Regions from separate parts of the Amphibacillus xylanus NBRC 15112 genome, predicted to be linked through region 3. Evidence: riboswitches for the same ligand, from Rfam matches in the RefSeq annotation. Region 3 holds a riboswitch; each other region holds the start of a gene.
What was found. A riboswitch is a leader RNA that binds a small molecule or an ion and turns the genes downstream of it on or off. The one in region 3 is predicted to bind thiamine pyrophosphate.
Positions count from the first base shown of each region.

Region 1: it holds a riboswitch for thiamine pyrophosphate, as region 3 does, so the genes downstream of both, thiT (energy-coupled thiamine transporter ThiT) here and tenA (thiaminase II) in region 3, are expected to answer to the same signal.
Region 2: it holds a riboswitch for thiamine pyrophosphate, as region 3 does, so the genes downstream of both, thiD (bifunctional hydroxymethylpyrimidine kinase/phosphomethylpyrimidine kinase) here and tenA (thiaminase II) in region 3, are expected to answer to the same signal.
Region 4: it holds a riboswitch for thiamine pyrophosphate, as region 3 does, so the genes downstream of both, thiW (energy coupling factor transporter S component ThiW) here and tenA (thiaminase II) in region 3, are expected to answer to the same signal.

Region 1 covers NC_018704.1:2,102,065-2,110,550, reverse strand. The annotation lists gene AXY_RS10200 (zinc ribbon domain-containing protein) at 101-934, opposite strand; gene AXY_RS10195 (EAL domain-containing protein) at 1,006-1,731, opposite strand; gene AXY_RS10190 (YveK family protein) at 1,989-2,735, shown strand; gene AXY_RS10185 (CpsD/CapB family tyrosine-protein kinase) at 2,728-3,417, shown strand; TPP riboswitch at 3,788-3,895, shown strand; gene thiT (energy-coupled thiamine transporter ThiT) at 4,044-4,619, shown strand; gene AXY_RS10170 (tyrosine-protein phosphatase) at 4,995-5,762, shown strand; gene galU (UTP--glucose-1-phosphate uridylyltransferase GalU) at 5,862-6,749, shown strand; gene AXY_RS10160 (polysaccharide biosynthesis protein) at 6,820-8,486, shown strand, end outside.
Region 2 covers NC_018704.1:307,239-315,724, forward strand. The annotation lists gene pflB (formate C-acetyltransferase) at 1-274, shown strand, start outside; gene pflA (pyruvate formate-lyase-activating protein) at 415-1,167, shown strand; gene AXY_RS01640 (organic hydroperoxide resistance protein) at 1,320-1,739, shown strand; gene AXY_RS01645 (flavodoxin) at 1,868-2,323, shown strand; gene lepB (signal peptidase I) at 2,423-2,932, shown strand; TPP riboswitch at 2,995-3,098, shown strand; gene thiD (bifunctional hydroxymethylpyrimidine kinase/phosphomethylpyrimidine kinase) at 3,183-4,007, shown strand; gene thiM (hydroxyethylthiazole kinase) at 4,007-4,807, shown strand; gene thiE (thiamine phosphate synthase) at 4,811-5,458, shown strand; gene AXY_RS01670 (DUF4064 domain-containing protein) at 5,659-6,075, shown strand; gene ddlA (D-alanine--D-alanine ligase) at 6,103-7,203, shown strand; gene AXY_RS01680 (DUF4349 domain-containing protein) at 7,276-8,175, opposite strand; gene argF (ornithine carbamoyltransferase) at 8,426-8,486, shown strand, end outside.
Region 3 covers NC_018704.1:497,334-505,819, reverse strand. The annotation lists partial or broken gene AXY_RS13130 (IS3 family transposase) at 51-140, opposite strand; partial or broken gene AXY_RS12480 (IS3 family transposase) at 236-1,355, shown strand; gene AXY_RS02650 (ABC transporter substrate-binding protein) at 1,633-2,655, opposite strand; gene AXY_RS02645 (ABC transporter permease) at 2,645-3,394, opposite strand; gene AXY_RS02640 (ABC transporter ATP-binding protein) at 3,394-4,161, opposite strand; gene tenA (thiaminase II) at 4,226-4,912, opposite strand; TPP riboswitch at 5,016-5,114, opposite strand; partial or broken gene AXY_RS12475 (IS3 family transposase) at 5,166-6,539, shown strand; gene AXY_RS02620 (YxeA family protein) at 6,935-7,249, opposite strand; gene AXY_RS02615 (FtsX-like permease family protein) at 7,265-8,486, opposite strand, start outside.
Region 4 covers NC_018704.1:2,255,500-2,263,985, forward strand. The annotation lists gene AXY_RS10810 (heavy metal translocating P-type ATPase) at 1-1,083, shown strand, start outside; gene AXY_RS10815 (hypothetical protein) at 1,400-2,242, opposite strand; gene AXY_RS10820 (hypothetical protein) at 2,343-2,642, shown strand; TPP riboswitch at 2,690-2,802, shown strand; gene thiW (energy coupling factor transporter S component ThiW) at 2,874-3,359, shown strand; gene nagA (N-acetylglucosamine-6-phosphate deacetylase) at 3,884-5,041, shown strand; gene nagB (glucosamine-6-phosphate deaminase) at 5,038-5,766, shown strand; gene zupT (zinc transporter ZupT) at 6,550-7,359, shown strand; gene helD (RNA polymerase recycling motor HelD) at 7,410-8,486, opposite strand, start outside.

The sequences.
Region 1 (8,486 bases), 960 kb from region 3:
AATCAAAAGGAAGGAACTGGCCCAAGCCAGTTCCAACACCCCTCCAAAAATAAAAAGTAGGTTCTGACCTGAGTCAGAACCTACTAAAGTCCAATAAAATTTACCACATCATCTGATTGATTAACTGTCCGATAAGTGCGTCACTGAATAATAGCAACACGATCGTCATGATTAAGAAATGAATAATAATCACGTAAGTAACATCTAATCCACCTGGTTTTTCTTTTGTATCTTTAATCGTAAAGATCGTTGCAATACTTGCTAAGAACATAGTTAAAAATACTAACGACATTAAAATAGTACTAAACAAGTATGCGTTGAAAATACTTACGACAAAAGATAATAAAGCGAGTCCAGCTGGAATAATCATAAACGTCATGAAACGTGTAAAGACTTGTAAGAAGTCAATTTTAGAATTCATTAGTCGTGCGACTGCAAACAGAACTGCTACCGTAATTGCAATAAATAAAATAAACAAGAAAAACGGAATAACAACAGTTCTAATGAAAGACGGACGTCCCCATCCAGCCATCAACATCGTACCTGATAGATAAACAGATAACGGAAGGAAAGCAGAAAAGATAATTAAAGTAATTAGTCCATTAATTAAATCAGCTTGCTTAGCACCAACTTCCTTACTTGCTTGATAAGGTGCCTTCAAACCATTAAGTAAGTAATTCCAAAAACTTTGGCCAATCTCTTTTGCCATTTCAATTGTTGGATCTGGCTCCATCGGACGCTTAGGTGGCTGAACGCTTTCCGCCCCAGCAGCACTAGTCGGATTTTCATCAGTCGCCTGCGTAGCAGTAGCTTCAACCTTCACCTCTGGCTCATTTTCAACTGGATTTTGCTTTAAATGATCAATTTGTTTTCCACAATTGATACAAAATTTTGCATCATCGTTATTGATTGTTTGGCATTTTCCACAGATCATCATTTATCACTCCTTTATGTATACTATATTTAAGTTTAAACGATATATTCTATAAGTCAAAGGAACAAACTTTACAAAAATGCACGCACTTCTTCAATTGCTTTTGGACGACCGAGAAAATAACCTTGCGCAACCTCAACACCTAATTGCATAGCAAAAAGATACTCCTGCCGCGTCTCCAATCCTTCTAACACAAGCTGGATCTGCTGATCCCTACAATAATCGCGAAATAGCTGAACTAGAGCTTTTTTCTTACTTGAAAGATGAAGCTGCGTACTAAACAAGCGATCAAGTTTTATATACTTAAACGGAAATTCAATGATAACATCAAAATTGGAATAACCCTTACCGACATCATCAAGTGCAAATTGGAAACCATAATCAACAAGATCATGAATCATATGAAAGGAATCGAGCAATTGATCCATCTGTTCTGACTCGGAAATTTCCAAAACGATTTGATCCGCTCGTAATTGATTGGTGTGTAAAGTGTGATAAATAAACGTAGAAAAATTAGGATTGATTAAAGTAGAAGGGAGCACATTAATAAATAAGACCGCATCACCATCAGAAAGACGAGAATCCCGAAAAGAGCGCATCACTAATTCAATCGATGCAGTATCGAGATCATACAAGCGCCCAGCCCGCTTAGCCGCCTCAAACGCTAACTCAGGATTTGGAAAATCAAACGGCCTCATTAGCGCTTCAAATCCAAGACACTGATGACTGTTTAAGTGATAGATGGGCTGAAAATTATGTGTAAAAAGTCTTTTTTCGATAAAATGATCGATCAACATATGAAAGCCCCCATAAAATGAATTCGCTTACAAACTCTATTATATCAAATATTACAAATAAGCCAATAAAGTGTTAATAAAAAAGAACAATTTTCCTAATATTCTGAAAAAATATTATACCAATTGCTAAAAGTAATGACGTAAAATCATTATATTAAATTAATTTACCAATTTTATAAAAAAATATGCTATAATGTTTTTTGTATATTTTTGTCCAATTCAGGACTACTCAACTAAACATTGGAGGATCAAACTAAATGGAGGAAACAATTACACTAAAAGAGATCGCTCAGATAATTAAAAAGAGACTAGGATTAATCATTGTCCTAACAATAGGATCAGCGATTATAAGCGGTATATTTACATACTTTTTTATCACACCAATTTATCGAGCTAATTCACAATTTCTTGTGAATCAAAATCAACCCAACGCAACAGTAGAATTAAATGAAATTCGAACAAACGTTGAATTAATCAATACCTATAGCGTAATTATCAGAAGTAACCGGATTCTTGATGAAGTGATTGATGAACTTCAATTGACAATCTCACCATCAGCACTTGCTGAAAAAATTTCCGTCACAAATGAGAATGGATCACAAGTGGTAACCGTCTCGGCTACAGATCCCGATCCAAAGATGGCAGTTGATCTTGCCAATGTGACCGTTGAAGTTTTCCAAGATCAAATAGACGAATTAATGAATGTTGATAACGTAAATATATTAAATCCTGCAGTTCTACCAGCAAACCCGACACCAGTGAGTCCAAATCTCACACTAAATATTGCTATCGCCTTTGTCTTAGGTGGTATGGTTGGTGTTGGTTTAGCATTCTTATTTGAATACTTAGATACAACTGTAAAAACAGAAACTGACGTTGAAAAAATTGTTGGTCTCCCTGTCATTGGTGTTGTGGCAAAAGTTCAAGAAACTGACCTCGTGCACATACAACAACATGCAAATAGACGTCAAGCTAGAGAAAGGGGAGTAACATATAATGGCTAAACATAAAAGACCAGTTAAACAAGCAGCTAGACATTTAATTACTAAACTGAATCCACGCTCACCAATCTCTGAGCAATTCCGTACGATTCGAACAAATTTACAGTTTACTGCGGTAGACGATACACTTGAAACGATGCTCGTGACATCAGCTAACCCGTCAGAAGGTAAATCACTTACGATTGCCAACCTAGCGATCGTTTTTGCCCAACAAGAAAAGAAGGTGCTTTTAGTTGACGCCGACATGCGTAAACCAACTGTTCACTATACATTTAGAATCGACAACCGCCGTGGTTTAAGTAGTTTACTCGTTGGTGAGTATGAGCTTAACGAAGCAGCAATTAAATCTGATGTCCCAAATCTAGACATTTTACCATCTGGTCCAATTCCGCCGAATCCATCAGAATTACTCGGCTCGAATAAGATGCGTCGCTTAATTGACGAGGCAAAAGACCAGTATGATCTAGTTATTTTTGATACACCACCTGTTCTTGCAGTAACAGATGCTCAGTTACTTGCCAACTTTGTTGATGGCTCACTACTCGTTATTCGTAGTAAGCAAACAGACCAGGAATCTGCGATTAAAGCAAAAGAACTGCTTGAACCAGCCAAAGCAAAATTACTTGGAGCCGTACTAAACGACGTCCAAACATCAAAAGATCAGTATTATTATTACGGAGAATAGAACTTGCGCGTTATTGCGCAAGTTTTTTTATGAAAAAATTCACGCTCCATTTTCCCGATAATCCCAATTCGGGTGCGAACGCACTCAATTCCCGGATTTCGCACTCCTTGATAGTGCGAACGCACCCAATCAAGAAAAATCGCACCACTTGATAGTGCGAACGCACCCAAATTCAAAATATCGCACATAAACAGTGTGCGAACGCACCCAATCAAGAAAATTCGCACCACACCATAGTGCGAACGCACCCAAATCAAAATTCTAACATCCTCAATCATCCGGTTCTATCTTATTCTCCTAAAATCATTCCTCTTGAATTCTGAATTTAAATCCTTTATACTAATACCTAGTAATAAAAAAGTAAATAGCACAAGCCTACAGGGGGAGCTGATTGAGTCGGCTGAGATTGAACACGCATTGTTCTGACCCTATGAACCTGTTAGATAATTCTAGCGTAGGGATGGTGGCTTTTTTGATGGTATTTTTGCATAAAGTAACAAGCAATGTGAGCGGGTTCCCCATCAGGAAGCATCCCCTTGGCACATTGCTTTTTTATTGTTAAAAAGATTGGAGGAATATTCCACAAATCCAATCAATAAAACCCAAAAATATAAGGGGGAAGAAGTATGCAATCTAAACGTACACTATTTTTCATTGAGGTGGCTATCTTTACAGCACTAGCACTTATTTTAGACATCATTCCATTTCTGTCATTTAAAATCTGGGCACAAGGTGGTTCAATCTCATTTGCGATGATCCCAGTCTTTATCGTTGCATTTCGTTGGGGCTTAAAAGGAGGCCTACTGTCTGGCTTACTTTTTGGGATTCTCCAAGTTGCAACAGGAACAGCATGGATTGGTCACCCGATACAGGGTATTCTCGACTATCCAATCGCATTTATGGTATTAGGATTTGCGGGACTACTCGCACCAGCTGTTCAAGCAGCATTAAAAAATAACAATACCAAACGATTCGTCGGCATGGTGACAGTTGGTGTATTAATTGGTATCACACTTAGATTTATCACACACTATGTTGCAGGAGTTGTCTTCTTTGAATCATTAATCGAAGGGATGAATATTTGGGTCTACTCACTCGTTTATAACAGCTCGTACCTCATCCCATCATTTGTAATAAATGTTGCTGCCGTAAGCTTTCTATTTAATAAACGCCCACACCTTGTAGCTGCGACAACAAAATAACCCAAATTCAAACTGGAACCTAGCTCACATATCCAGAAACAAATCCGTACATCGACATAAGATGTGCGGATTTTTTAGTCACAACCCAACAAATAGTTAAAAATGTGAATTTCTAGTGACAAATCCTCATTTTTCCCTATCACAAAAAACAATTTCCAAATCAAAACCTGAAAAATCACACAAAAACTGTCATATCAAGCGCTCCAATAGGACAAATGACCCAAAAATTAGATAAAATCACAGTTAATATAAGCTAATATGCCTAAAAATTTTGCTGAAATTATGGAAAAGAGTCACAAAATTGGTTCCATTCTATGAAAAAAACTGTTATAATATTATTGCTGTACAAAAATTACAGATGAGGAGGTTGTCAATATGATAGATATACATTGTCATATACTACCCGGTGTAGACGACGGAGCAAAACATCTAGAAGACAGCGTAGCCATGGCAAGACTAGCCGTCGCAGAAGGCATTCATACGATAATAGCAACCCCACATCATAAAAATGGGCGTTACAATAATCCGAAAAAATCAGTACTTTCCGATTTAACTAGATTAAATGATCGAATCCAACAAGAGGAGATCCCATTGACAATTTTGCCTGGGCAAGAAGTAAGAGTTCATGGTGAACTGATTGAAGGTTACGAAGCCGACGAAATTCTAACCTTAAACGGAGCAAGTCGCTATATTTTTATTGAGCTACCAACAGAACATATTCCACGATATACAGAACAGCTGTTATTTGACATTCAGATGAAGGACTTAATCCCAATCATCGTTCACCCAGAAAGAAACACAGTCTTACGGGAACAACCAGGACAGCTCTACCACTTCGTTAGAAACGGTGCATTAACACAAATTACTGCCGCAAGCCTAGTAGGCAAATTCGGTACAAAAATAAAAAAATTCACACATGAATTAATTGAACATAATTTAACACACTTTATCGCATCAGACGCACATAACACGAAGTCAAGAGGCTTCTATATGCGTGAAGCAAACCAAATAATCACAGAACAATACGGGCAGCACACTCTATTCACATTTATGGACAACGCCCAACAGATCGTCGATAATAAGATGGTCTACATTGATGAGCCAATAATGATTAAACGGAAGAAATTCCTCGGTCTATTTTAAGGGAAAAACTCACCATTCCCAAATGGTGGGTTAATATAACTCAAATGGCTAATCAATTTGGCACATACTAATAGATCAATAAAAAGGAGCATGTTTCATATGGCGAAAGTAAAAAAAGCAATTATCCCAGCAGCCGGTCTAGGGACTCGGTTTTTACCAGTGACAAAGGCGATGCCGAAAGAAATGTTACCAATTGTTGATAAACCGACAATTCAATACATCGTCGAGGAAGCAGTTGCTTCGGGCATCGAAGATATTATTATCGTAACCGGAAAAGGTAAACGTGCGATTGAGGATCACTTTGATTTCGCACCAGAGCTTGAGCAAAATCTAAAGGCTAAAAACAAACTAGATTTGTTACATAAAGTTGAGCAATCTACAAATTTAGCGGATATTCACTATATTCGTCAAAAAGAACCAAAAGGTCTTGGACATGCAGTTTGGTGTGCTCGTAAATTTATCGGTGATGAGCCATTTGCGGTGCTACTCGGTGATGATATTGTTGAAAGTGACGTACCATGCTTAAAACAATTGATTAATCAATTTGAAGATAAACAATCATCAGTGATTGGTGTTCAACAAGTGCCAGAAGCATTAACTGAACGCTACGGAATCGTAGATCCAGGTGCAAAGGTGAATGGTCGACTCTATGAAGTGGATCATTTTGTTGAGAAGCCACCACTAGGTACTGCACCATCAAATCTAGCGATTATGGGACGCTACGTGTTTACACCTGAAATTTTCCGATTCTTAGAGCGTCATCAAATCGGTGCAGGTGGAGAAATTCAATTAACAGACGCAATCCAAATGTTAAATGAAATTCAGAAAGTATACGCCTATGACTTCCAAGGACGTCGCTACGATGTAGGGGAACAACTCGGTTTCATTGAAACGACGATTGAATTCGCACTGAAAAATAAAGAAATCGGCGAAGATGTTAAAAAGCTCCTGTTTGATTTAACAGATCAACTAAGAGCAGAAGAATAAACTGATCGGTGGCAAGCTCCACCGTACGATTTTCAATTACCTGAATTTTCGAAAAAAGGGGCAAGTAATCATGTCATATCGCAAGCGACTTATCTCACTTATATTGCTTGACTCACTTATGATTGCAACAGCTATATTCCTAGCGGCATGGGTTGTTTATCCTGCACGATCAGATTGGGATACTAATATCGTATGCTTTAGCGCAATCGGACTATTAATCTTTCATTTTATCTATGCTTTAATTTTTAAACTCTATCATAAGATTTGGGCATATGCGAGTGTTAAAGAATTAAAAGCGATTATCTACTCTGTTACATTAGCGAATCTATCAACAGCAGTTTTCCAGTACTTCATTAATGATTTTAAGATTTATCGCCGGGCAATGCTCGTTACGTGGCTCATTCATTTAACTGTGATCGGTGGTTCACGCTTTATTTGGCGGGTTTTCCGAGATCACTATATTAATCCAAATCCAAATCGAAAGCGTACATTAATTATTGGTGCAGGTGATGCGGGAGCGATGATCGCCAGACAACTTACAAACGGGCAAACAGACGTAGACTTAAACCCAATTGGATTTGTTGATGATGATCCGATGAAGCAAAAAATGCACGTCTTTAATCTACCTGTCCTAGGTACGACTGAAGAAATCGAAGCAATCGTTGAAGCCAAGCAAATTGAACATATAATTATTGCCATACCATCAATTCGAAATGGTGAACTTAAGGCAATTATTAATCGTTGTAATAACACAGCGAAGAAGGTACAAATTTTGCCGAAACTTGAAGACCTTGCGACTGGTCGTGTATCGGTTAAAATGTTAAGAAATATCGACGTGGAGGATGTCCTCGGACGTCCACCGGTAGAGCTTGATATCGATGCAATCTCAACATATGTGACTGACAATACCGTTATGGTAACAGGTGCAGGAGGATCGATCGGGTCGGAGATTTGCCGTCAGCTGATGCGCTTTAATCCGTCAAGAATTCTATTAGTCGGCCATGGTGAGTTTAGTATTTATACAATCGAAAAAGAATTACAGAAGACATACGGACATACGACTACTGAAATTATTCCACTTATAGCTGATGTCCAAGACCGTGACCGAATCTTTAATATTGTAAAACAATATCAACCGTGGATTATCTATCATGCAGCTGCACATAAGCATGTGCCACTCATGGAATATAATCCACATGAAGCGATTAAAAACAATGTCATCGGAACGAAAAATGTTGCAGAAGCAGCCGATGTATTCAATGTTCATACATTTGTTTTAGTCTCAACGGATAAAGCCGTTAACCCAACTAACGTTATGGGCGGTACAAAACGTATTGCAGAAATGATCATCCAAGACCTTGCGACACGAAGTAAAACGAAATTCGTTGCCGTCCGTTTTGGTAATGTACTAGGTAGCCGTGGCTCAGTTATCCCACTATTTAAAGAACAAATAGCAGAAGGTGGACCAGTTACAGTCACACACCCAGAGATGACACGTTATTTTATGACGATACCAGAAGCGACAAGACTTGTGATTCAAGCAGGCACACTTGCAAATGGTGGAGAAATTTTCGTCCTCGATATGGGCGAGCCTGTTAAAATTGTTGACCTGGCAAAAAATATGATCAACCTATCAGGCTATTCAACTGATGACATTGAAATTAAATTCACTGGTATTCGACCAGGTGAGAAAATGTACGAAGAACTACTTAATAAGGATGAAATTCATCCAAGAGA
Region 2 (8,486 bases), 190 kb from region 3:
TAATACATTCTCAATCGTTCCTAAAGCATTAGGTAAAGACCTAGAAAGTCAGAAAGCTAACCTAGCAGCAATGTTAGATGGTTATGCTAAGAAGAAAGGTCACCACTTGAACGTTAACGTGTTTGACCGCGAAACATTATTAGATGCAATGGAGCGTCCAGAGGAATATCCTCAATTAACAATCCGTGTATCAGGTTACGCTGTTAACTTCATTAAGTTGACTAGAGAACAACAAATTGATGTTATTAACCGTACTTTCCACGAAAGTCTATAAGAATTAAAATATTGGGAGAAGATTCATCTTCTCCCATACTTATACGATCGAATAATATTTATTATGGCCGATCGTATAAGTATCATCAGATTAATTGCGCCATAATATCGAGTTTATTTTTTAGTTAGGGAGGGCACAACATGACAGTTAAAGGCCGGATTCACTCAATTGAAACATTAGGTACTGTAGATGGACCAGGGTTACGTTATGTAATATTTACACAAGGATGCTTACTGCGTTGTCAGTTCTGTCATAATCCAGATACATGGAAGATGTCAGGTGGTAAGGAAATGACTGTTGCAGAAATTATAGAAGACATTAAGGATTTCCAACCATACTTTGAATCATCTAATGGGGGAGTAACAGTAAGTGGTGGTGAACCACTTCTCCAAGCGGAGTTTCTGCTAGAACTATTTACGGAGCTTAAGAAACTTGGTATTCATACGTGTATTGACACATCAGGTGGTTGCTTTAGTCGTTCACCAAGATTTATGAAAACACTTGATGCATTATTAGAAGTAACAGATTTAATATTATATGACCTTAAGCAAATTGATGACGAGAAGCATAAGAAGTTGACAGGTGTATCTAATAGTCACATTTTGGATATGGCACGCTATTTAGATGAAAAGCAAGTACCAATCTGGGTTCGCCACGTATTGGTACCAGGTGGAAGTGACGATGATCAGCTTCTACAACGCTTATCCGACTTTATTGCGACACTGTCTAACGTTCAGAAAATCGATGTTTTACCATATCATGAACTCGGTGTTTACAAATGGTCAGAGCTAGGATTAGACTATCCATTACAAGGAGTTAAACCACCAACTGAAGATCGAGTTAAAAATGCCGAAGACATCTTAAATCGCAGAAAAACTATTCCATTAAACTAAATATATATTAAACAAATTGAACACTGAAATGAGATGGTTAATAGCTCTCAAACTAGGTGTTCTTTTTGTATCTTTATTTTTTATGTTTAGCAGTTGTGAAATTAAGGAATACTAAATTAAGTATTAAAAACACAATGAGGAGAGGATTATAAGTGAGTAAAGTTATGTTCACTTCTAAAGCTACAGCGAAAGGCGGCAGGGAGGGTCATGTTAAATCAGATGATGGAATAATAGATTTAAAGCTGGTTGATCCAGCAGGTGGCAGTGATGAAAAAGGCTCAAACCCTGAACAGTTATTTGCTGCAGGCTATGCAGCTTGTTATGATGGAGCGCTAAACTTAATGGCATCTAGACAGAAGAAAGAGATTGAATCTGAGATAACTGCAGAAGTTAGTTTAATGCAGGATAGTGATGATAAAGGATTTAAAATAGGTGTTATTTTAAATGTTCATATAAAAGGTGTATCACAAGAGGAAGCTGAGCATTTGGCTGAACTAGCTCATAATTTCTGTCCGTACTCGAAAGCAACGCGAAACAACATTAATGTCAACTTAAATGTAAAAGCACTTTAATCGCTTTTTAAAAGATTCGATGAAGAAATAGGCTTCATCGAATTTTTTTGTTAAACTATAGGTATAATGAATCTTAACTATGATAATGTTCATTTATATTTATATATATATATATAGGAGTGACTATAATGGAAGTAGTATTGGTATATACGAGCATGACTGGTAATACAGAAGAAATTGCTCATATCCTTAAAGATAAAGTAGAAGCATTTAATTTATCTGTGAAGAAATTTCACGTTGAGTTTGACGATATAATGGCACTTGATTTAAAGAATTATGATGCGATTTTATTTGGAACATATACTTGGGGTGACGCTGACTTGCCATTTGAACTAGAAGATTTCTATGAAGATTTAGCAGATGAAGATCTAACGGGCAAAGTCGTCGGTCTATTCGGTTCATGTGATTCATATTATGAATTTTATGGTGCTGCAATTGAAAAAATGGCTGAACAGTTCAGAGCGATTGGGGCAGAAGTTATCGATCCATTACTTAAAATTGAGCTAGCTCCAGAACCTGAAGATGATGAAAAGATTGATCAATTCGTTGAGGAATTCGTAAAACAAGTCAACAACACGAAGTAGGTTATGCTAATATTTGTTTAGTTAGATTAACTTTATTGGATTTTACTAAAAAAAGGTATATAATTGTTGTTATAGCGAGAGAAAATGAGGTTGTTATAAATGTTAAAAGAAATCATGTCGTGGTTATACGCAATAGTAATTGCATTAGTGATTGTAGTGCTAGTAAGAACGTTTGTTATGACGCCATCAGTTGTAAAAGGAGATTCTATGCAACCGAACCTTTATGACGGTGACCGAATTATTATTAGTAAACTGAGTGAGATTGATCGATTTGATGAGATTGCATTCGTCGCACCGAATGGCGTAGATAATTATGTTAAACGTGTCATCGGACTTCCAGGTGATGAAATTGAGATTATTGATGATCGCTTATATATTAATGATGTTGCCTACGATGAAGACTATTTAACAGACATGAACTCAGAAGAAATATTAGTTAAATATTTTAAATCAACAGAAATACCAGATGGAACTTATTTTGTGATGGGTGATAATCGTAAATTTAGCTATGACAGCAGAGCATTTGGTGTGATTGATGAAGATTCAATTATTGGCGAAGTTGTTTTTAGAATCTGGCCGTTAGATTCAATCGGTATCGTTAAACCATAATCAAGATTTTTGCATAAAAAATTAGTTTGTGTTTAGATGAAGATACAAAAATTAAATATGTTTTTTTCCACTAGGGGCGCGTATGACGCTGAGATAAAGATTTTTCTTTGGTCCCTTTGAACCTGATTAGGTTAGTACCTACGTAGGAAAGTGGAGCATTTCTTATATTATTTGGATTATTTATTAATAATGTAAACCGCTCCTATGTTAGGGGTGGTTTTTTTATTAAAAATTTTAAGGGGGAAATGCAATGTCTAATGTAAAAATAGCTCTAACAATAGCGGGTACAGATCCAACTGGTGGTGCCGGGATTCAAGCGGATTTAAAAACATTTCAGGAGCGGGAAGTTTATGGCATGAGCGTTTTAACATCTGCAGTAGCGCAAAATACTTTAGGGGTTCTAGATATTCACCATCTGCCACTTGATTTCATTAATCAACAGCTAGAGTCAGTTTTTTCTGATATAAAACCAAATGCGATTAAAACAGGAATGATCGCGACAATTGAAATGATGGAATTAATTTCGCATTATTTACGAGAATATCCTGAAATCCCATACTGCTTAGATCCTGTAATGGTTGCAACAAGTGGTGATGTATTAATGGAAGAGATCTCACAGACTATTATAAAAGAACAGTTAGTTCCATTAGCTACAGTGGCTACACCAAATTTGTCAGAAGCAGAGATATTAGTTGGAAGGTCAATTCGCACGATCGAAGAAATGGAAAGAGCAGCTATTGAAATTGTCGCTGAACTTGGAGCTAAAACTGTTGTCGTTAAAGGAGGCCATCTTGATGGTGAGGCAATAGATGTTTTTTATGATGGTAATCAGTTGTATCATCTAAGTTCAGAGCGATTTCATACGGTTCATACACATGGAACGGGCTGCACGTTCTCTGCTGTAATAACTGCAGAACTTGCCAAAGGAAAATCAATTTTTGAAGCGGTCGAGCAAGGGAAGGCTTATATAACCGATGCCATTAAGTATTCATTAGAATTAGGGAAAGGTAACGGACCGACGAACCACTGGGGTTATCGTTTACAGGGCTTGCCGAATGAGCGTGGTGAGAAATAATGAAACAATCAATCATTAAACTTGTTGAACAAATCAAGCAAGAGCGACCATTGATCCATAATATCACAAATCAAGTCGTAATGAATTTTACTGCGAATGGATTATACGCACTTGGCGCATTGCCGATTATGGCACATGAAAAAAATGAAGTAAAAGAGATCGTTGCACATGCAGATGCGCTCGTATTAAATATTGGGACATTAACAACGGAAATATTGGAATCGATGATCGTAGCGGGTCATGCTGCAAATAAAAAAGGCATTCCAGTTGTGTTTGACCCAGTTGGTGTAGGTGTCACGACATTTCGTAGCCATGCAGCTCAACGAATTATGTCAGAGATTAATTTATCACTTATTCGAGGAAATGCAGCAGAGATAAGTCATTTAGCTGGTCTTAGAGCAACAGCTAGAGGTGTCGATGCTTCGGAAGTTTTAGATGGGCCATCTATTATTAAGCAATCAACTCAGAAGCTTAATGTTCCAATTTTAATGACAGGGAAAGTTGATTATATTGCTAATCAAGAAATTCTTTATCAAGTATCCAATGGATCAGAATTATTAACAAAAGTAACGGGTGCGGGATGCTTACTGTCATCAATTGCAGGTGCTTTCTTGGCGGTTAGCGAATCGTGTATTTTAGCAGTAGTAGCTGCAGTTAGTTATTTTACAATTGCGGCAGAGAAGGCAGCAGAAAAGACATCTTTCCCAGGACAGTTTCAAATTGAATTATTAGATGCTCTATCTAGTATTACTGAAGCTGATATTATAGATCGACTTTGCTTAGAGAAAGTAGGTGAATAGTACGTGGTATTTAATCGAGAATCATTAGCTGTCTATTTTATTTTAGGTAGCCAGAATGTGAAGGATAAAGATCCGCTTTTCATCTTAGAAGAAGCATTAAAGGGTGGGATCAGTTGTTTTCAATTTCGAGAGAAAGGTTTTAGCGCTAAATCGGGGTCTGAAAAATATGATTTAGCAAGACAAATGCAAAAGCTCTGTCACCAATATCGCGTTCCGTTTTTTGTCAATGATGATCTTGAACTAGCTATTAATCTCAATGCAGATGGCATTCATGTTGGACAGGATGATATACCGGTTAATCAGATTAGAGAAATAGCACCTGAAACGATGAAAATTGGCTTATCGACTACATCTGTAGAAGAAGCGATTGAAGCGGCACGTTTAGGAGTAGATTATATTGGAGTAGGACCAATTTTTCCAACGATGACAAAATCAGATGCTAAAGCGCCAATTAGTTTATCAGGCATTCAAAAGATTAGAAATGCTGTTTCAGATATTCCGATTGTTGCGATTGGTGGAATTGAGCTGACTGATGTAGTTTCTGTTAGAAAAGCAGGTGCAGATGGTGTTGCTGTTATTTCAGCAATTAGTTTAGCTGACGAACCCCAGTTAGCAGCTCAAGCATTTGTAAATTTGAGTGCTAATCAATAATTAGATCTGATTGTTGTATTTCTTAAAGGTAAAAAATTGAGAAGCCAATGAATTAAGTTGGTTTCTCGATTTTTTAAATGTGCTTAACTAAAATAACTGGATTCATAAATATAACAAAAACGACTATAATTAAATTAGTCAGTTAATCTTTCTATATGTTAGAATGTAAAGAGATTAGAAAGAGAGAGGTGTTGACAACAATGCTTAATAGAAGAATTGAAATTTTCTTAATCATTATGGGGATGGCTATTTTCTTTTTCTTTGGTATTTCAGGAGTGACAATGATCAATGTTCATGGTGATGACGAGGCAGCACTTGAAATATACGAACAATTCATGCAAGAGGAAGCCGCTGAACTAGAAAATGTCCCAACCTACGACGAATTTGTTGAAACTTTGCGTACTGCAGGTGTTATTACGCTAGTGCTAGCTGAAGCTGCTGGAATTGTTAGCATACTATTATTAAAAAATGATAAACGACCAAAAGTGGCAGGTGTTCTTCTTTTAATAGTAGGTATATTCGTTAGTTCTCTTCAATTCATTATCGCCTTGGTTGGTAGTGTATTCTTTATCATTGCTGCGATGATGGCGTTATTCCGTAAACGGAAATTAGCTTAAAGTACATAGTTAAAGGAGTTGATCTAAATGGGGAAGATAAATGTAGCCATTGTGTTCGGTGGTAAGTCTGCAGAACATGAGGTTTCACTTCAATCAGCTAAGAATATTATTGATGCGATAGATCGTGAGAAATACGATGTTGTGTTAATTGGCGTCGATAAGGACGGTTGTTGGCAAGTAAATGAGGAAGATTCATTTTTACTTAATGAGCACGACCCTAAAGCTATTTCACTCAAAAAAACAAGCAGTAAGATTGCTATTTTACCAGGAGAAAAGCAAGGACAAGTATTTGACTATGAGACGAAAGAAGTCTTGCCTCAAATTGATGTTGTTTTTCCAATTATTCATGGAACTCTTGGTGAAGACGGTAGTATGCAAGGATTATTAAGAACGCTTAATCTGCCTTTTGTCGGGGTTGATTTATTAGGTTCAGCGGTAAGTATGGATAAAGATTTTGCCAAGCGGATTTTACGTGATGCAGGAATCGCTGTTGCTAATGGGCTTGTCTATAAGAAATTTGAACAATCAAATATTGATTTCAACTTTGTCCAAAGTAAATTAGGCTTACCATTATTCGTTAAGCCAGTTAATCAAGGATCATCAGTTGGGGTAAATAAAGTTGAAACAAAGGCTGAGTTCGATCAAGCGATAGCCGAAGCGTATATGTATGACGATAAAGTTTTAATTGAGGAAGCAATCGTAGGTCGTGAAATTGAGTGTGCTGTTCTTGGTAATGATGAGCCAATTGCTTCATTGCCAGGTGAAATCCTCCCTCAAACAGACTTTTACTCATATGAATCAAAATATATTGATGATTCAGGAGCGGTATTGTCAGCACCAGCAGAATTAACGGATGAACAAACGGAAAAAGTTCAAAATGAAGCTATTCGAGTGTTTAAGACGTTAGATTGTGAAGGAATGGCGCGAGTTGATTTCTTTATGAAGTCAGATGGAACATTAATCGTAAATGAAGTGAATACTGTTCCCGGTTTTACGAAAATCAGTATGTATCCTCGATTATGGGGAATAACTGGATTACCATATCCTAAGCTGATTGATCGCTTAATTGAGTTAGCATTCGAGCGTCACGAACGAAAGCAACAATTAAAAAGTGCCGTATTTGAATAATAAAAAACCTTCAATCGTTAGTGAATTTGAAATTAACTTCAAAATCAGCTAATCATTGAAGGTTTTATGTTTTTATTCAGAAGTGTTCCTGTTGTTTTTTCTTCGATAGCCAAAATAAATCAAGCCACCAATTGCTGCAATCACGATTAATATTGGTAAGTTACCAACAATAAAAACAAATAAGTTTGTAGCTCCAATCAACAGATTGTTATAACTAATTAACCACTGTTCCTTAGTTCTTTCCCATACATTTAAATTCTGTTCATGGGCAAATTCAGTTTGTAGCTCCGTCAAATTGAGTTCAACAGTAGCTAGATCTGCTCGGTTATTAATGTAATTCATTTGACCTTTAATCATTTCAATTTCGTATTGGACATTCGATAAATCTCTAGAAATATTCAAGAGATCTTCAGTTGACTTAGCTTCCTCCATAAATGCTAAGAGTCGAGCCTCAAGCTCCTGTCGAGATTTTAGCCGTGTCTCTAAGTCTACATATTGTTCTGTCACATCTTCTCCGACTAAGTCCCGATGCTGAATATAGATTTGATCATGACCATCTAAAAAGTCAAAAAACAAATTTAAGCTCTCTTGAGGGATGCGGAGTGTCAGATGACCGTAATGCAACTCATCGTCTAAAAGGCTCGTTTGATTTGAAACAACGTAACCATTCATCTCATTTACAGTTTGTTCGATGCTTGATACGACTTCTAAATATTGTTTTACTTCCAATTCAAGATAGGCATTATAAATAATTCTTCGATTCACGTTTTCTAACTGTTTTAAATCAGGCGCTGTCGGTTCTATTGGATCAATTGGTAGACTTCCAGTTGAACCAATTGACATGTCTGATTCAATCATTCCACCTTCACTTACAGACATATCATAGCTTGATTCGCTGTCCCTAGCTTCATGACTACTGCAACCAAATAATAATAAGCTTAGTACAACAAGGCCAAACATGATTCTTTTCATAAATAGACCCCCTTAATTAGTCTAGCTACACAATCAGACGCTCTTTGTTGAAAAAGGTTACGCTTCATATTTTCATTATATACCAATAATAAATAATAAAAATAGAAAAAAATGCTTTACTAATGAATTAATATACTTTATTATGAATAATAATACATCTAAACTAATAGTGCTCGGACTAGAGACTAGTTAATGATGCGTTCTTGTCAACGCATTTTGTGAAAAAATAATATAGAGAGGGTGCATCATGATGAATAATAATAAATTTAAGGGTCGAGATTTTTTAACTTTACTTGATTATTCAACAGAGG
Region 3 (8,486 bases):
GAACTGAACCCTATTTTGTAGACAGTTTAATAAAAAGCGATAAGTTGCTCTTATGCTGCGATTAGATGACTTCGGTAGGTTGCCGGGGTCATCTTATTTAATGTCCATTACTTTCTTGTATGATTGTAATGATTCATATACTCTACGACTAGTGTATGGATAGGTTACACTTAGTTGGACAGATTCGTTAAGGTCATCTAAACTTAATACAATAAAAGTCGGAGGAGTGTCTAGAATGACCAGAAGACCAAGAAGATCATTTACAAAAGAATTTAAACAACAAGTTATCCAACTTTATTTGTCAGAAAAAACCACGAGCTGAAATGATAAAAGAATACGAATTAATGCCTTCGACGTTCGATAAATGGGTTCGCCAGCACAAAACAAGTGGATCTTTTGAAAAAAAAGATAATCGAACATCTGAACAGGAAGAGCTGATTCGTCTTCGTAAAGAAAACCAAAGACTTGCGATGGAAAATGATATGTTAAAGCAAGCCGCGCTGATAATAGATTGATGCGTAAATGTGATTCGAAATAACAAATACAAATACTCGATATCAGCAGTCTTTTTATGTACCGAGTAACCGCAGGTACAATGTGTGACGTCCTACAAATTCCACAAAGCACCTACTATTATGAAGCTAAAATACGTGATAATCAAGACGATGAATTATCCGAATTAATTGTTAAAATCTTTAAAGATAGTCGCGACATTTACGGTCAAAGAAAAATTAAAAAAGAACTATAAAAGCTAGGCTCTAAAGTTTCACGCCGCCGAATTGGTAGAATTATAAAAGCGCAGGGACTTGTCTCTAAATACACGGTAGCACAGTTTAAACCTAATAAATCATAAGTAAATGAATCTGAAATCGGAAATAAGTTGAACCATGAATTCACTCAAGATACAGAGTTAAAAGTTGTTGTCAGTGATTTAACATATGTGCGGACACAGAATAATTGGCATTATATTTGCGTGTTAGTCGATCTATTTAATCGAGAAATCATAGGTCAAAGTTCTGATCCACGAAAAAGATTTAGCTCTAGTTCAAAAAGCGTTCGCTTCGGTTAAATACAATCTAAATCACCTTCAATTATTTCACACAGATCGTGGGAGTGAGTTTAATAACCAGTTAATTGACCAAGCCTTAGAAGCATTTGGCATTGAACGATCATTAAGTGATAAAGGTTCTCCCTATGACAACGCAGTAGCTGAAGCAACATTTAAGACGATCAAAACAGAATTCGTGAATGGACGAATATTTACAAGTCAAGAAGAGCTAGAATTAGAATTATTTGATTACGTCAATTGGTTTAACAATATTCGCATCCATGGTTCACTAGATTATTTAACACCAACAGAAACCAAGCACAGTTACAAGCAAACTAATATGACAAGCACCACTTTACTTGGAGAGGCGGGCTGTGATAGCCTTTTACGCCATAGCCAGCGTTGTTTGTTTAGATTGGCTGACAAGGCTATCGAAATCATGCCCGCAGAGGCTCCGAGTCAAGTGATAAAATAAAATTACTATTTTCATGAAGAACACTAATCGTGCGCGGTAAAACAGATCAATACACCTTATAAAATTTGTTCAGTTTAGTGTTGACATACCAAACTCATTAAAAACTAAGTTATGGTTCAATTGAAATAATAAGGTCATCAATATTTGGTACCTCATCAATTAATCCATATTCTTTTAGCCATTTTGCTGTTACCTCCCACGATTCCTTTTCTTGGTTAGCAAAACCTGCTTCGGATTTCATTTTTGGGAGTAAAATGTTCATACTTTCAGTTTCGACCTCTTTATCCAGAGGGAAATTTGCCTTATCTTGGTTGCTTAATAAAATATCTAAAGCTTCTTCTGGATTATCTATCATATCGTCAAATCCTTTACGAGCAGCCCGCCAAAAGGCTTTGATTGTTTCTTGATTATTTTCCCACGTTTCGTCACTCGTTACCGCTACAACTTCATAGTAACTAGGCACTCCGTAATCTACTGGGTTTATATAATCAACCTCGTATCCTTGACTACGCAATAAAGGCACTTCATGGTTGACGAACATTCCACTAACGGCGTCGACTTGTTCAGAGATTAAAGAAGAACCTAATTCGAATTCAACGTTAATCATTTCAAGCTCATCATAGTTCCCACCATCATGTTCAACGATCGTTTTGACTAACGCTTCATTAATTGGAATACCAGGGTAACCAACTTTTTTATCGACTAATTCTTTTGGTGAATGAATTGGATTATCTTCTCGATATACGACGTGGTTTAATGGTTCACGAACGACTGCCGCAACAGCTTTAATTGGAATATCTTCATTCGCCTTCGCCATTATAACATCTGGCTGATAATAAAGGCCCATCGTTACTTTTCCAGAAGCGGCCAAGGTTAATGGATCTGTCGGATTCGCTGGGAATTGAAATGTAACAACGATATTTTCTTCCTCAAAATATCCTTTTTCCTGGGCTACATATAAATAACTATGTACAGCATTTGGATACCAATCTAACATAATCGAGACGGTTTCTTTTTCATCATTTGTTGTTGACTCTCTAGCATCCTTGCTCTCTGTTTCATCTTCAGTGCAAGCAACGAGCATCAATATTGTTATTAACATAAGGGAAAATAGCATCACTTTACTTCTCATCATAAACCCTCCATTTCATAAAAATTTTTTCTAAAAAAACGACAATAGCAAATAACAGCATACCTATTAATGATAAGATGACAATCGGAGCAAATACACCGGCTCCATCAAATTGAGCCATCATTCGACGGCTAAAATAACCTAACCCTGCTTGAGCTCCTAGCCATTCACCAATAGCAGCTCCAATCACACTCATCGGTACGGCAACTTTCATACCTGAGAAAAATGAAGGTAAAGCAGAAGGTACTTCAAGTTTAAAAAAGATTTGTCTTTTATTAGCTCCCATGGATTGTAATAATTCTTTTAATTGATAATTCGTTGAACGAAAGCCATCGAAAGTGCTGACTGTAATCGGGAAAAAGGTAATAATAATTGTGACGACTACTTTACTCCAAATCGAATAGCCAAACCATAAGACGAAAATTGGAGCAAGTGCAATGATCGGAATCGTCTGAGACGTTATTAAAATTGGATAAAACATTTTTTCTAAACTTTTAAATAGATTCATACTAATTGCTAAACTAATACCTAATACAATTGAAATAGATAGTCCGATTGCAATGACGCTTAATGTAATAGGCAGGTGATGTAACAATAATACTTCTTTCAGTTCCCACAAGGTCCATACAATATCTGTAGGTGTAGGTAAGATGAAACTTTTATCCACCATTCGTGCACCGATTTCCCAGATCGTTAGCAATATCAATATAAATATGAATGAACTGATATAATTTCGCATCATGACATCCTCGTTCTGAACTGTTCGATTAGTTGATTTTTTAATAATATGACTTCTCTTTTATCTAAATCATTCCTAGTGCGTGGTCTATTTAATGGAACTTCAATCGAGTGTAATGAAGTAATCGGGGTTTCTTTTACGATATAGACTCGATCTGATAAAAACAACGCTTCGGATATATCGTGTGTAATGAATAAGATGGTCGACTGTTGTTTTTCCCATTGTTCTAATAACCATTCTTGCATATACATCTTTGTCATTGCATCTAGGGCGGAAAATGGCTCATCGAGTAAAAGAATATCAGATCCAGATAAAGTTGCCCGCAAAAATGAAACCCGCTGTTTCATACCACCAGATAATTCGTGGGGGTATTTGTCTTCGTATCCTTCTAGTCCAAACTCTTTTAGAAGTATCTGCACTTGTTTATCGTCACGTTTCCTTTTAATTTCAGGAACGAGCTGGGCATTTTGTCTAATAGTTCTCCAAGGCATTAGCAAATCTTGTTGTGGCATATAGCCGACTTTTCCAAATCGAGATTGTTCAATACGTCCATTTAAGTAAATATCGCCCTCATTAGGTTGTTCAAGACCGACGATTAATCGGAAAATGGTGGACTTTCCTGAACCACTAGCTCCAACGATGCTGACGAACTCTCCTTTTGGAATCGAAAAAGTCAGTTTATTTAAAATAGGTCTTTCATCGTGTCCTCGTCCATATTGAAAAGATACTTCGTCAAATTTAATTGCAGTTTTATTTTCTTGAGACATATATTTACTCCTTACATGAAGGCGGAGATGTATTGAAGTCTTCTCCGCATCAATCGTTTATCAATTAAACGTTAGCTAATTTTGATACTGGCCACATCGAAATATTTTCTGCCATATCCCAAAACATATACTCAAAGTAGCTCGTTTTAATAAATATGTCTTCTAATTTATCTAACTCATGTTCGGGCTTACCTTTAGCAATTTCATTGATTAAATGGATACAATCATCAGCAATTTTCGTAAAGCCTTCTGATGAGTACATTTTTACCCAGTTGCCATACAATTCATGATCTAATGCATCTGGCCACTTAGCTAATTCCTTTCCGATCCAGTTGTAACTCCAAGCACACGCAAGGACTGCTGCGACTGCGTTTTCAACTCCACCGAGTTGTGCTTGGCTAATCATATAACTTGTATAAGCTGTCATCGTTGATGAGGGTTTCGTTGCTTCTAATGCTTCATTAGAAATACCAAATTTCTCAGCATATTCACGGTGTAAATCCATTTCAAAGTTCATTGTACCGTGTAGCAAATTAGCGAAAATTGTCATCGTTTTCAAATCGTTTGCTTTCGTAGCACCTATAGCAAAAACACGTGAATACTCGATTAAATAAACATAGTCTTGCTTCATATAATGAATAAACTTTCCTTTGTCTAACGTACCTTCTCCAATCCCTTTAACGAAAGGGTGCTCTAAATAACTGTCCCAAACGGGCTTTACTTTCTCAAATAAACGATCCGTAAATTGCATGTATATTCTCTCCCTATTTTATTATTTGAATAATGAACCAAAAAAACCATTCCTACAAGCGTAAGGAATGGTTTACAATACACAACAAAAATTAAGATAGTTGTTTTGTCCGCCATCACTTCCCTACGCTAGTATGACCTAGATCAGGTTCAAAGGGTCAAGACATGTCTTTCTCAGCAATATTGCTCCCCTAGTGATTCATTTATTCAGTTACTCATAGACAACCATAAAGTAAAGGTATTGTCAAGTGTCTATGTTTTTTAAGCGATCAAAATCACGGTTATTCATCAATGATTCGTCTATTTCCTCTAAAAATGAACATCAACACAGACAAATTGAAACGAATCCAAATGTGGCATCTGTTTCAGATCGCTCAATTCAATATACAGCTGAGTTTAAATTTAAGGCTGTTCAGGAAAATTTAGCAGGAAAAGGCCCAGTTCAAATCTTTAGAGTAGCTGGATTTGATTTAGAAATCATTGGATTAAAGAGAGCTCAGAGTGCATTGAACCGTTGGAGGTCTACCTATAAAACATTTGGTGAACAAGGTTTTCTAGAAGGGCGTCGTGGGAAAGGCAACACAGGTCGTCCGCGTGCTGAAAAACTATCAGCTTACAAAAAATTAGAGAAGGCTGAAGCACGTATTCGACTTTTAGAAGCTGAGTTAACACTTCTAAAAAAGCTCGACGAAATGGAAAGGGAGGCGAAGAAGAGACAGTTCTAACACCAAGAGAAAAATACCAAGCAATCAATGAAACAATTCGTCTGTATCAACTAAAAAATATGACACGCTATTTATGCCAAGTCGCGAATATCAGTCCAAGCGGCTATTATAAATGGCTTCAAAATGCAGAAAAATGATGCACTTCGTGAAGAATCAGATTATCAAGATTATTTATTACTGAAATCGATTTATGATAAAGCGAAAGAGAAAATTGGTTATCGAGGATTTTATATGGCGTTAGTTGATGTATTAGACCAACCCATGAATCATAAAAAGATTCTTCGTTTAATGCGTAAATTCAACTTATACGCAAAAGTACGTCGTGTGAATCCTTATCGCCATATAGCAAAAGCAACAGCGTCACACCGCCGTATACCAAATCATTTAAATCGCGAGTTTAACCAAGATGAGCCAGGGAAAGTATTCTTAACCGATATGACATACTTACAATATCGAGGTGGTCAAACAGCTTATTTATCTTGCGTAAAAAATGTCGCTACAAGAGAAATCGTCGCCTATGCACTATCAACAACACTTAAAATGTCGATTGTGTATGAGACACTTGAACAATTAAATATGCATCTAGATGGTAATCTTCATCTGGAAGCAACGATTCATTCCGATCAAGGGTTTCATTATACGCCTCCAGCAATTCAGTAACTTATAAAAGAATTGGAGCTAAAACAGTCGATGTCACGCCGAGGAAACTGCCTTGACAATGCGCCAATGGAGTCGTTCTTTGGTCATTTTGAAGATGAAGTGGATTATAAGGAAGCTGAAAACTTAGCTGAATTACATACGTTAGTCGTAGAGTATATGAATCATTACAACCATACAAGAAAGCAATGGACATTAAATAAGATGACCCCGGCAACCTACCGAAGTCATCTAATCGCAGCATAAGAGCAACTATATCCCTTTTTATTAAACTGTCTAGAAAATAGGGTTCAGTTCAAGTTACTGCTTTCAGTTTTTTTAAATAGAATTTCATTTATTCTGTCAACTCTCCAATTGGAAATCTATTCCATCAACTCAACCCCTATTTTTAGCACTTCTCACTCCAATAACAAAAAGGATTCCACCTGTTTATTCATATAAAATAAACATAGGTGAAACCATATAAACCTTATTCTATCAACACTTCAACTCTTCTTATCCGTCCACTCTTGACATCAATGCAACCAACTCGATGTGGGACGAGTTGATAGAATTGATGTATTTGCGTTTTTTAATGAAATAGTCGTATGCGGGAACATATCCACCATTTGTACCATTTACGAAGACTATTAACTTGGGTTTTATGGCATTTCAATCTCATTTATAAATTTATATTCTTGTGTGTATGCACCTTTGGCGAGTACTTTCAAGAGTGTACCTTCCTCAAGTCTAGTACTGGTCGTAAATACCACTTGTTTAGTCTCTCCTTTTTCAGTGACACCCTCCTCCTTATATTTATATCTTCCGTTATCATCTGCAGGTTCATTTTGAATCTCAATATAGACATATTCTTGTTCAAGCAATGGATTAAAACGATCGAATGGCTCGCGAAAGAAGAAATATAGGCTTCCAAAAACAACGACTACAACAATACAGGATATTAAGAACTTTTTCATAACTTTTCTTCCTTTCTATAGAGCATTTGTGACAATGCTTTTGTAATATTGAATAGTAAACACGGCAAACGTAAGATAGATGACAATATACGCTGCCATACTAATGATGATTGGGGTAATCATGCTTGCAGCCATGAGAACAGAACCTACGTTAAGAGCAAAAGCAGCATGAATTAACCCAATTCCCAGAGGAATTAAATAAACAAAGAGCTGTTTACGAATGATCCCTTTCATAATATCATTTACTCGAAATCCTAGTTGCCTTAGGGTTCGATAATGGTTCTTTTCTTGTTCAGCCTCTGTCATTTGTTTAAAGTACAAAATACTTCCTGTTGAAAGGATAAATACAAAGCCTAAAATACCGGCGATGAAAATAAGTATACCAAAGGTTTGACGGGATCCCTCGTATGTGGAATAAAAGTCAGTGATATATAGGTCACTATCCACATTCCTTAGAAAGATGTTAGAAGCCATATCTGATTTCTCAGTATCTAGTAAGTGAAACACATCAAATATCAACAGTTCTTTGTGCTCGTCCTCTAGGATGCTTTCCCTCATTTTCTCGAAGGTTTCATTAGAAACAAGTAATTGTTCGCCATAGAATCTGTAATTCATCACATTTTCAAGCCTAAACTTGGAGACTGTTAGTGAATTTGCTTGATGTTTTGATGCAAACTGCACTTTTTTTGGAAATGAGGTATCCATTCCCTCTATAATGGCTCGTGTATTATAGTAGATTGCTTCACCATCTTGGGGAATCTGAACATCTAATCCAGCCTGGTCCATTTGCTCTGCTGAAAAAAGCATAAACCTTCTATGGCGATTATCTACACTTGAATCCTGCTCTACCCATGTGCCATTAAATCGCATGGCTTCTAGTTGATAATGTTCGAATCCAATTTGCTCCTCCTCTAACCTACTTGATATAATAGCGGCTTCCTCCTGCATATTTTCCACTGCAAAGTCAAAAGGCATAGCCAATCTCACATCTTTTTCCGTTGAATAGTATAAGGAATATGAAAGTGAAATCATCGTAATGGTTGCAGCAGACAATACAGTGATTAAGGTTAAGGAATTGGCGTGACCTTTCATTCTGTGCATTAATGGGGCAACCGACAGGCTATTATACAAGCCCAGATTCCCATTTTTCTTTTTTCGAAAAACATTTAATATCCAGCTTATTGTCGTATGGAAGACTAAATAGGTTCCCAGTATGGTACTAGCTAGGACTACTAAC
Region 4 (8,486 bases), 810 kb from region 3:
ATGTTGTATACATTAAATGACCTGACATTTCAAGAAGCCTTCTATCGTGGAATGGTATTATTAACTGTTGCAAGTCCCTGTGCATTAGTTGCATCTGCAACACCAGCAACACTAAGCGCGATTAGTAACGGAGCGAAAAACGGCGTCCTCTTTAAGGGTGGTGCTGCGATGGAAGCACTTAGCTCTATGGATGTACTATATAGTGATAAAACTGGGACATTGACTTTAGGGAAATTTAAAGTGATTGATTATGAAATCGATGAAAGTATTTTAAAAGAAGTTGTATATATGGAACAACAGTCGAGTCACCCCATTGCTGATGCGATCACAACATCGTTTAAAGATTTAGATTTAGGTGCTGTTGACGATCGTACACCAATTGAAGAAATTGCCGGTGCAGGGGTTAAAAAAGGCGATATCATAGTAGCTAAACCTACTGCATTAAAGAATTTTGAAGACCCATATAACTATCGTGAGAAGGTAGCAGCTGAAAATACTGCTGTCTTAGTTGGCAAAGCTAATCAAATTGTTGGGTACTTCTTATTAGCTGATCAAATCCGAAGCGAATCAGCTGAAGCAGTTGCTGGTTTTCAGGCTGAGGATATTAAGGTTAATTTAATTACTGGCGATCATGAATTGGTTGCTAAAAAAGTTGCTAGTGAAATTAAAGTTGACCATTATTATTCTAACTGCTCACCTGAGGAAAAAATAAAATTTATTCAAGCTGATCAAGACAATCATCATGTTGTCGGTATGATTGGTGATGGTATTAACGATGCCCCTGCTCTTGCTCAAGCAGATATTGGGATAGCTATGGGCAGTGGTTCGTCAGTCGCCATGGAGTCATCTGATGTTGTCATCGTCAAAAATAATTTAGCCAAATTGTTATACAGCTTTAAATTAAGTCAGCGATTAAATAAAATTATTGTTCAAAATGTGATTTTTTCAATTGCAGTGATTGTCTCATTGATTGGTTTAAATATTGTTGGTTGGCTAGGTTTGCCGTTGGGTGTTGTATTTCATGAAGGATCAACAATTTTAGTAATCTTAAATGGGTTACGTTTGTTAAGGCAAAAAGACTAGATCAGGTTTTCCAGTTGAATTAATAACATTTATCCATCAGTATTCCAATCAAATGAGAAGGTAACGAATCGATGTTAGAAGAATATTAAAGTACTTTAATAGTGGTTATATGTACTTGGTGGGCTATAGTCGACTGTCGACTTCTATTCGTTAACTTTTAATCATAGCCCATTTTAAACAATTTAATATCTCTATTATTGTTCTCTCACCCTACAGATCACATTCAACTGGACACATAAAAATAATCCACCGTATTAATAAAGAGAATGGTGGATTATTTTTATTATAATCAAAAAGGTATTATTTAATTTACTACTTAAGGCCCTACTCTAAATACTACTGTAGCACGATGAGGGGCTTTCAGCATAGCTTTATTATTTGATAAAGTATGATTGATCGAAAGAGGGCCTAACGAAACATTTACACTAGTATTAGAACCACCAGGATCTGAAGCGTACTGCATTTGGAAAATACCCGTCCTTTTGTTTTTTGTGTCTACTTTATAACTAACGTGTCCTTTGTAGTATGCCGCATTTCCACTCCACCGCCATGTAGCACCATTATTAGCATCAATCTCATATGGTCTACCACCTGCATTTCCGTAATATTGCCAAGTATTGTATGTTTGTTGTCTAGTCATAATTCTTGCTTCATAAGAGTTGGGAACTATATCTAAGTTTGATTCTTTAGTAAATCCTACAAACTCTCTGGGTGCTGTTTCCTTTTTCGTCCATTCGAAAAGAGCAATTATCCGTTGAACTTTCTGTCCATTGTTTGCTGTAGAAAACTGAAGCTTTAGGTCAGATGTTGGAATTACATTAAACGGTGAGACATAGTTAGGTGAAGTATTATATATAGCCGGAAGTTCTACTAGATTTCCATCCGGGTCAATAATATACTCTTTGATTTCCCCTGGATAATAATTTAGCTTTCTATCTGGATTATTTTCTATGTCCTCACCAAAGTCAGCTATGAGTATTTCTTTCAAACCAATATCCATTAGATTAATTTCCGCTTCTGACAAACCATAACTTAAAAGTTTTGAATTGTAATAACTCTCCAAATCCTCATAGGCATAGACATTGCTATCAATTACAATTAAACCACACAAAAAGATTACTGATAACAAGAAACCCAAAAACACTTTTTTAAAAGACATTTGCACCTCTCCTTTATTATGGTATATTATATATAATATACCATAATAACTTCCGTGTAAATGATAATTTACAAAAAAATGTAAAGTGAGGAATAAAAAGATGAAGATAAAGATTACCCCTCTTTTATTAACAATCAATGCTATATTGTTAGTGTTTATTTTATTATTATTAGTCTTTAAAGAACCAATTTCCGTAACTACTGAACCTGCACAAGAAAGTTACGTCCCTAATAGTTCTTATGAAGTCGCACAATTAAGTGAGAATATCATTGCGATCGTGAGTACAGATTATTATTCTGCGGACTTTGGCGAATTAATTGCATTAGAGTTTGATCCTGATACTGATACATTTAATGTGATTAGTAATTTTGATATTAGAGATAATTGGGTGCCTAACTAACTTGTCATTTGATCTGATCTATATTATGATGAAACCAATTCAATAGCTTTGACTACTAGGGGTGCCGATGGGATCGGCTGAGAGGAAAGAATTCAATCTTTCTAACCCTTTTGAACCTGATCTAGTTCGTACTAGCGGAGGGAAGTAGCACTTCTTTAACCTATCAGGTTCTTCTTTCGCTGCAACTGACAGCTTTTAGTCAATGCAACAACAAAAGGAGGACTATTTTTTATGAAAAAAACAAATCAATTGACGCTAATTGCTGCCTTTATTGCAATTGGCGTCGTCGGGGCAAGCTTTCTCTGGTTTCCAACTGGGATTGCGCAAGCGTACCCTGTACAACATGCGATTAATGTCATTAGTGCCATCATTTTAGGACCTGTTCCGACAGTCATAATTGCTTTTGGCATAGGTCTTGTACGTAATGCTTTGGGGCTTGGTACATTACTTGCTTTTCCTGGCGGTATGATTGGTGCTTTACTAGCTGGTCTCTTCTATCGCTATCGTAAGCAAATAAGTTCAGCCGTCATCGGTGAAGTAGTTGGGACTGGAATGATCGGTTCACTCCTTTCTATTCCAATTGCACGTCTCGTTATGGGGCAGACTGTTGGTGTTTTCGCTTTTGTACCTGGGTTTTTGGTAAGTAGTGTTTTAGGTGCTATCATTGCGGCATTAGTTGCACCAAAATTATTAGCATATTTTAAACGTCACCATTGAGGCTGGGACAAAACTCAGCTAAGATGAAAAAGGAATTCAGTTAATCAAATGGATTCCTTTTTTACCATCATCATTTAATAGGATGATCATCTCTAATATAAATTAAAGGTGTCACTTTGTGATTCTCACTCTGGGTGGACGCTCTCCGCGGGATCGGCGTCAACTTTTATTGCTCCACTACCGTGTCGCAATAAGGGTTTTCTGACTCGATCTTTTCCCGCAGGAGTCGCCATCCGCCGTTTAAATCACTCGATAGGCGCTCGTTAAATAAGAAAACAATGAACTCTGATTAGCGTAATTGGCAGTGAACTTAAGAAAATGCACTGCCAATTACGCTAAAAATCCAATCAACCAAAACAATCACAAAAATAAAAATAGTTCTATTTACAAAAAAATCGTAAATAGAACTATTTTTTACTCAGTGAGACTAGTTATGTCCAAGCCACTTTTTTAATTTATATTTTAATTTTCACGCATTGAATGTCATAATAAAAGGGTAAGACTATTCTAAGTAGGTGAACAATATGCTAATAAAAAACGCACAAATATATACCGAACAGGAAGTAGTGAACGGACATCTTCTTATTGATCGAGGTAAGATAGCACAGATTTACCGTGAGTTACCACAAGATTTGCCCAAAGATATTGAGATGATTGAAGCGAATTATTTAAATCTTATCCCTGGTTTTATTGATACGCATATTCACGGTGCAAACGGGGCTGATGTAATGGATCAAACACCTGAGTCGATTGAAACAATTGCTAAGTTCCTTGTTACTGAGGGAACGACAAGCTTCCTTGCCACAACGATTACACAGTCAAAAGAAAATATTGAGCATGCTTTAGAAAATCTTGCTCATTATAACAATATCGACAATGGTGCTGAAATGATTGGAATTCATCTTGAAGGACCATTTGTAGAAAAATCAAAAGCTGGCGCACAACCGTTAGAATATATTATCAAACCAGATTTAGAATTATTTAACCATTGGCAACAAGTAGCAAACCGAACAATCAAAACAGTAACAATCGCACCAGAGCATGATCAAGATTTTCAATTTACTTCAGCTCTAAGAGCAGAAAATATCAATGTATCCGCCGGTCACACTGCTATGAATTTTTCAGCAATGAAACAGGCTGTTGCAAATGGAGTAAATCAAGTGACGCATCTATGTAATGCAATGAATGGGATTCATCACCGAGATATTGGGGTTGTTGGAGGTACATTCTTACTTGAAGATGTGTACGCTGAAATTATTGCAGATGGGATTCACGTTGATCCAGCTATGCTAGCATTAATTTATCAAAATATTGGACCTAATCGATTAATCTTAATCACTGACTCAATGCGTGCGAAAGGACTTCATCCAGGAATTTATGAATTAGGAGGCCAGCCTGTTCAAGTGAATGAAGATCGTGCTGTTTTAGCTAACGGTGTACTCGCAGGAAGTGTCTTAAAAATGATTGATGGTGCAAAGCAATTTTTTGCTATACCTGAGGTCACTATTCATGATATTATTTTAATGGCATCAATTAATCCGGCAAAGCAAGCAGGTGTTTTTCATGAAAAAGGCTCAATTGCAGTCGGAAAAGATGCAGATTTATTACTAGTAGATAATGATCTTGATTTAAAGCTAACCTTTAAAAAAGGGAAAATTGTATATCAAGGAGTGAGCCAATGAAGATTGTAAAAGTAAGTGACTATCAAGAAATGAGTGAATGGGCTGGAAAACAGGTCGTTCAGAAAGTTAATGAATTAAGTAAGCCTATTTTAGGTCTAGCAACAGGTTCTACGCCTGAAGGACTATATCAATACTTAATTGACGCCTATAAAAACGAAGAGGTTTCTTTTAAGAATGTCACGACATTTAATTTAGATGAATACATTGGACTGGATAGTGATGATCCAAATAGTTATCGCTATTTTATGAATGAAAAATTGTTTAACCATATTGATATTGATCCGAATAATGTACATTTACCAAACGGTGTAGCTGATGATTTAGAAAAAGAATGTAAGGATTATGAAGCCGCAATTAAAGAGGTTGGTGCAATTGACTTACAGATTCTCGGTCTAGGTGTAAATGGACACATCGCTTTCAATGAGCCAGGTACTTCGTTTGAGAGCCGGACCCAGATTACTGATTTAGTTGAAGAAACTATTGAGGCTAATTCACGATTCTTTGACAATAAAGAGGATGTACCCACACAAGCAATTACGATGGGGATTAAAACAATCATGGAAAGTAAAGAAATTATTTTACTTGCTTCAGGAGAAAATAAAGCTCAAGCTGTTAAGCAATTAATTGAAGGTGAAGTAACTGAAAACTTCCCTGCATCAATTTTACATCATCACCCTCAAGTAACAATTGTAATAGATCAAGCAGCTGCTTCATTGCTAAAATAAATTACAACCAACAATGCTTTGATTGATAATCTACGCATTGTTGGTTTTTTTATTTATGTTTCGATTCTTCAATTATGAGTTTAAATAAATAGACAAGCTCATCCTGTTCAATCATTTTCTCTACTGACGTTTGGTCTGTTAAATCAATTGATCTAATTGTGTTTCCAGTTGAATTAATCCAATCCCCTATTCACAGGACAAAGGATTTAACTAACAAATAAATTTTTATGAAAACAGTTGAAATTTGCATTTTTTCATATTAAAATGGTCTTAGGCGAAAAAGTTGCGTTAGGCAAACTTTTTAGGTTAGTCACATCTTTTGTATTGTTTTTTTATAATATTAAGATACTTATTAATAATCGAATGAATTTCATAATGACTTAATTGGCTATAAAACACGAACAATTGGGTTACAGATGACGCGGTGATTTCCACTCTAGGCGGACGCTTTCGGGCCTACAGGATGTAGGTCATGCAAGCGTCGTCACACGACGTGACGGTTTTAGCTTGCCTTCGTTAAACTCAGCTAATTGATAAAAGCTTTCCAAGCTTTTATCACTGGATCTTCGGACACGATTGTTCCCGCTGGAGTCGCCGCCTGCCGTTCCAATCACTTGATTAGGCTTCTTTATTTACGTGTGATATTGTATTTTTATTTGTAATCGTTCGTGTTCTTAACTAGATTTTTGTATTATGAAATTGACTCACTTAGATTAATAATCATAAAGTATTTAGGAAATAAATAATCTGAAATTAATAAAAAGAGAAGAAGGGATTTTGAAAATGGATGGTAACATATGGCTTGCATTTGGTTTAACTTTATTTGCCGGTTTAGCTACTGGGATCGGAAGTATACTCGCATTCTTTACAAAAACTACTAATACTAAATTTCTTTCATTTGCACTAGGATTTTCAGCGGGTGTGATGATTTATGTTTCTATGGTTGAAATCTTTTTTAAAGCTAAGGATTCTTTAGTTGGTGAGCTTGGTATAGTTAAAGGTTCATGGGTAACGGTGATTAGTTTCTTTGGAGGTATGCTTGTTATTGGTCTAATTGATCAATTGATTCCACAGGAAGGAAACCCACATGAAGTGAAGAAAGTTGAGGATATGGATAAAAAGCCCTCAACACTGAAAGATAAGAGTTTATTAAAAATGGGAACATTCACTGCTTTAGCAATTGCAATTCATAACTTCCCTGAAGGGATTGCTACATTTACTGCTACATTGCAAGACCCTGCCCTAGGTATTCCAATTGCAATTGCCGTTGCGATTCATAATATTCCTGAAGGGATTGCTGTATCCGTTCCGATTTATTACGCAACCGGTAGTAAGCGTAAAGCATTTAAATTATCATTTTTATCAGGTGTAGCTGAACCAGCTGGAGCAATTATTGCATATCTTTTATTAATGCCATTTTTAACAGATACACTATTCGGTATTATCTTTGCAGGAGTGGCTGGAATTATGGTCTTTATCTCTTTAGATGAGTTAATTCCTGCAGCAAAACGTTATGATGAAACACATAGATCAATTTACGGTGTGATTTCAGGTATGGCTGTTATGGCGATTAGTTTGTTGTTAATGTTGTAATGTAAATAAGCCTTTGTCACTCAAAATGTGAGTGGCAAAGGCTTTTATTTTTACTCTGTGATAATTTCATGAACACGATAGAAAGAATACAACGAAGTAGGTACTTCTGTAATAAATCTCGAGATACCACCAATAGCAATTAGCGTTAAATCGTGCATCGCTCTAGTACAAGCAGTATATAGTAAGTAACGCTCAAGTTCATTTAAATATTGATTTGTCGATGCGTCATAAACAATCACGCCATCAAATTCAATGCCTTTTGCTAAATAAACAGGGATAACATGAATGCCTGTTTTGAATGTATGCGTTTCTTGATCAATCAGTTGTACTTGATCATACGATTTCTTCAATAATTGGGCTAGCTCTCTCGCTTCGTCCATCGTTTTTGTAATGACTGCGATATGCGGATATTTACGATTTAGATAGTTATCAATACAATCGTATAGTTTATACTCTGCAATTGTTTGATTATCAAGTTCATATACTGTTGGTTTACTTCCTTCTCGGTTAAATGGTTCTATTTTATCCCCATCTTCAATAAATGATCTCGTAAATTCAACAATTGGTCGAGTCGAGCGATAGCTTCTCATTAATGTGACGCGCTCTGTATTCTCAATTGCATCTTCTGTTAAAATATTATTAGTCAAACTATGATAATAAATCGTTTGATTAACATCTCCTAGTAACGTCATTCGACTGTTAGGATAGATATAGGTTAAATAACGTAGCTGGAACGTAGAATAATCTTGAGCTTCGTCTATAATAATATGCTTAATTGCCCGATTCTCCTCAAACCCGACAATCATCTTCTCAAAATAGAGGAATGGTGTCGCATCTTCCCACGTTAAATTGTTAGACTGTAAATTTTCTTGTGTAAACTTAGCTAATTCTAGCCATTCTTTTTCGGTTATACCTTCTCCTGGCTCGACTTGATCAAATAATTTCATATATGTCCGCTTCGTATTTACAAAGGCAAGCTGCTTAATTTTACGTCGCAATGGCGCTAATCTACGACGGACTACTTTTTGTTTTAAGTAATAGGATTCAGCATCTGCTTCATGATAACCTTCTCTATTTTCCTGGACTTCATTTTCTACTTTTGTGAAAATTTCTTGTAAATCAGCTTT